One region of the Microbacterium sp. NPDC089320 genome, then DNA from elsewhere that is predicted to be linked to it. Evidence: predicted binding sites of a transcription regulator. Region 1 holds the regulator's gene; the other holds the start of a gene.

Region 1 (2,182 bases):
GCCGTTCGGGCCGCCCGCCCTGCCGACCTCGCCGGACCCGGGAAGCTGGAGGCGCAGACCGGTCTCGACGCCCGCGGGGATGTCGAGCGAGACGGTGCGACGCGAGCGCACTCGCCCCTGCCCGCCGCACGTGCCGCACGGGTACGGGATGGTCGTGCCGTAGCCCTCGCAGGTGCCGCAGGGCTGCGACGTCACGACGTTGCCGAGCAGGCTCCGCACCTGCCGCTGCACGTGACCGGTGCCGCCGCAGATGTCACAGGTCACGGGCGAGGTGCCCTCCTGGCAGCACGAGCCGTTGCAGGTCTCGCACAGCACGGCGGTGTCGACCTCGATGTCCCGGTGCGCACCGAAGACCACGTCTCCGAGGTCGAGGGTGACTCGCACCAGCGCATCCTGTCCGCGCTCGCGCCGTGACCGCGGACGCGCGCTCCTGCCGCCGCCCTGGCCTGCGCCGAAGAAGGTCTCGAAGATGTCGCCGAAGCCTCCGAAGCCCTGGAAGTTGCCGGCTGCTCCGTCTCCGCCGCCCATGTCGTAGCGACGGCGGGAGTCGTCGTCGCTCAGCACGTCGTACGCGTGCGTGACGAGCTTGAACTGCTCGGCGGCATCGTCACCCGGATTGACGTCGGGGTGGAGCTGACGAGCGAGGCGACGGTACGCCTTCTTGATCTCGTCGGTGGAGGCGTCGCGAGAGACGCCGAGTACCTCGTAGTGGTCTGCCACAATGGCCCTTCTGCGTGTGCTGTTCTCTGGACGGCCGCGTCAGCGGGCCGCCTCGTCTTCGTCGAGCATCCGAGACAGGTAGCGGGCCACGGCCCGCGCTGCCGCGAGATTGCTCGGGTAGTCCATGCGCGTCGGCCCCATCACGCCGACCCGCGCCGTGCCGCTGGGCGCGGCGTAGTTGCTGGCGACGATCGATGCCTCGCCGAGGCCGAAGGACGCGTTCTCGGTGCCGATGCTGGCGGCGAGACCATGGGAGTCCGCCTCCATCTCGCTCATCAACCGCAGAAGCGTCACCTGCTCCTCGATCGCCTCGAGAAGAGGATGGATGCTGCCCCGGAAGTCCTGCTCGCGTCGAGCCAGAGTCGCGGCTCCGGCCATCACCAGGCGCTCCTGACGGAAGGTGCCGAGCTCGTCGATCACGACCGTCGCCAGAGCGCGCAGAACGACGTCGTGGCTGTGCGCATCGTCTGCCAGCAGCGCCTGCAGCCGCTCAGCCGCATCGCTCACCGCCCGCCCCGTGATCAGCGCGGAGAGGCGCGCCCGCAGCAGCGCCATGTCGGCCTCATCGACCTCGACCGGCAGAGGAGCGATGCGCTGCGAGACGCCGCCCGCGTCGGTGACCAGCACGATGAGCAGACGGTTGGGCGCCAGCGCCACGAGCTCGAGGTGCGTCAGGTTGGCGCGTGCGAAGGACGGATACTGAGCGAGTGCCACCTGTCCCGTGAGCTGGGTCAGCACCCGGACGGTGCGCACCATCAGGTCGTCGAGGTCGGAGGGAGCGGTGAGGAAGGACTCGATGGCCGTGCGCTGGGCGACCGACAGTGGCCGAAGCTGGGCGAGATGGTCGACGAACACGCGATAGCCCTTGTCGGTGGGGACGCGACCGGATGAGGTGTGCGGAGCGGCGATCAGCTCTTCGTCTTCGAGCAGCGCCATGTCGTTGCGGATCGTCGCCGCGGACACGCCGAAGGAATAGCGGTCGACGATCGATCGGCTGCCGACGGGTTCGTGAGTCTCGACGTAGTCCTGCACGATCGCGCGGAGAACCTGGAGGCCTCTTTCGCTGACCATCGCAACTCCCTCCCTCTTGGCACTCACTGGCTACGAGTGCCAATTCTACCCGCCGACGCGGACGACGCGCTGATGCCGCACGGCGAGGAGCCCGGTGGTGGCCGATCAGTCCGTCAGCTCGCGCACGACGGCGTCGGCGAGGAGGCGTCCGCGCAGTGTGAGCTGCACACGTCCGCGCACCGCGGCGGTCGGGTCGACCAGGCCGTCAGCGATCAGACCCGCCACGCGCTGTCTCTTGTCGGCGGCGAGGTCGTCGACGGCGATGCCCTCGCGGATGCGGCTGAGCAGCAGGATGCGCTCGAGCATGGTCGACTGGGCGTCGGGCCTCTCCGTGCCGGCGGCAGGCGACTCGGACGCGACGAGGCGCTGCGCGTAGGCGGCCGGGTGCTTG
Region 2 (2,182 bases), on a different contig from region 1:
CCTCGACGGCAGCCTTCGCGTTGCGGACGGCGTCTTCGATGCGGTGCTTGCGCTCCTTGAGCTCGACCTCGGTCGCCGCGCCTGCCTTGATGACGGCGACGCCGCCGGCAAGCTTGGCGAGGCGCTCCTGCAGCTTCTCGCGGTCGTAGTCGCTGTCGGTGTTCTCGATCTCGCGGCGGATCTGCGTGACGCGACCCTCGATCTGCTCCGCCTCGCCGGCACCTTCGACGATCGTGGTCTCGTCCTTGGTGACGATGACCTTGCGAGCGCGACCCAGCAGGTCGAGCGTGGCGTTCTCGAGCTTCAGGCCGACCTCTTCGGTGATGACCTGGCCACCGGTGAGGATGGCGATGTCCTGCAGCTGCGCCTTGCGGCGGTCGCCGAAGCCGGGGGCCTTGACGGCCACCGACTTGAAGATGCCCTTGAGCTTGTTGAGCACGAGAGTCGCGAGAGCCTCGCCCTCGACGTCCTCGGCGATGATGACGAGCTCCTTGCCGTCCTGGATCACCTTGTCGACGATGGGCAGAAGGTCCTTGATGTTCGAGATCTTCTGGTTGGCGATGAGGATGTAGGCGTCTTCGAAGACAGCCTCCTGGCGCTCCGGGTCCGTCACGAAGTACGGGTTCAGGTAGCCCTTGTCGAAGCGCATGCCCTCGGTGAGCTCGAGCTCGGTGCCGAAGGTCTGCGACTCCTCGACGGTGACGACGCCCTCCTTGCCGACCTTGTCGATCGCCTCGGCGATGAGCTCGCCGATGGCCGGGTCAGCAGCCGAGATCGATGCGGTCGCGGCGATCTGCTCCTTGGAGTCGATCTCCTTCGCGCTGGCGAGGAGCTCCTCGGTGATCGCTGCGACGGCCTTCTCGATGCCGCGCTTCAGCGAGATGGGGTCGGCGCCGGCTGCGACGTTGCGCAGACCCTCGCGGACCAGAGCCTGGGCGAGCACCGTGGCGGTGGTGGTTCCGTCACCGGCGACGTCGTCGGTCTTCTTGGCGACCTCCTTGACGAGCTCCGCACCGATCTTCTCGTACGGGTCGTCGAGCTCGATCTCCTTGGCGATCGAGACGCCGTCGTTCGTGATCGTGGGGGCGCCCCACTTCTTCTCCAGCACGACGTTGCGACCGCGCGGGCCGAGCGTCACCTTGACGGCGTCGGCGAGAATGTTGAGGCCGCGCTCGAGGCCGCGGCGGGCCTCCTCATCGAAAGCGATGATCTTTGCCATGAGTTTTGTCGTCCCTCCTGGACGTAGACGTTGGGTTTAGCACTCAGAGTGAGAGAGTGCTAACGCCATTCTGGCACTCGACCCCATCGAGTGCAAGCCGCGGAGAGGGACCGAGAGTGGCCCGAAGGGGGCGGGGCGTCTTACGGCGCCGCAGGCTCGGTGGTCGCGCGATCGAGGCCGATCACGACGGTGAGCTGCTTCGAGCCCGTGTCGTTCAGATCGGAGTAGAAGTCGCTCTGCTCGACCTGGGCGCCGCCGATCAGATTCGCGAGTCCGATGGCCGCGAGCTCGTCCTCATCGGCGACGTAGTAGACGGTCGTCGTCGTGAAGTCCTGGCTCGCGCTGTCGGTGGCGAACACCACGTCGGCCGCCCAGCCGCTGTTGATCAGCACATCGCGCATCTGCTCGTCGAGACCCTCGTCGGGCGACGCGTTGAGGATCATCACCGAGTAGGTGACGTCGACGACTCCGGTCTCGACGGGCGCGGGGCTCGCCGTGGGGACGGCCTCGGGGACGAGGGTGATGCGCCCCATCACCACGAGCGACGCGAAGATGCCGCCGATGACGAGCACCAGAGCGGCCACGAAAGACCAGAGCAGCACGACCCAGCCGTTCATCCCCGGGGCTTCGGCGCGGTGCGCTCCGACGCGTCCGGATGATCGGGGGACGTCGTCGAATCGATCTCGGCTGGGCTGTGACACCCCTCGATGCTAACGGCACCGGCCTCTGTATCCGCATCGAGCGGTGCCGGCGCGTGGCGGGCAGCCGCGTCAGCCGACGAAACCGGGCGTGCGCGCGGCCCTCTGCAACGATCGTGCGTCGCGGATGCGGCGCAGCCGACGCACCAGCATGGGGTCGTACTCCAGCGCCGCCTCGGACTCGATCAGGCGACCGAGGAGCTGGTAGTAGCGGGCGGCGCTCATGCCCAGCTGGGCGCGGATGGTCTCCTCCTTCGCGCCCCCG

Evidence for each region. The regulator HrcA, encoded in region 1, represses chaperone genes, less so after heat shock. The targets are predictions, from matches to a motif close to TTNGCACTCGNNNNNNNCGAGTGCNAA.
Region 2: the regulator HrcA is predicted to act here: its motif matches at 1,256-1,282, upstream of groL (chaperonin GroEL).

Annotation. Positions count from the first base shown of each region.
Region 1 covers NZ_JBFBGY010000002.1:29,059-31,240, reverse strand. Annotated here, with positions in the region: gene dnaJ (molecular chaperone DnaJ) at 1-720, opposite strand, end outside; gene hrcA (heat-inducible transcriptional repressor HrcA) at 760-1,791, opposite strand; gene hemW (radical SAM family heme chaperone HemW) at 1,897-2,182, opposite strand, start outside.
Region 2 covers NZ_JBFBGY010000001.1:267,786-269,967, forward strand. Annotated here, with positions in the region: gene groL (chaperonin GroEL) at 1-1,219, opposite strand, end outside; gene AB0N61_RS01340 (LytR C-terminal domain-containing protein) at 1,360-1,920, opposite strand; gene AB0N61_RS01345 (DUF3263 domain-containing protein) at 1,990-2,182, opposite strand, start outside.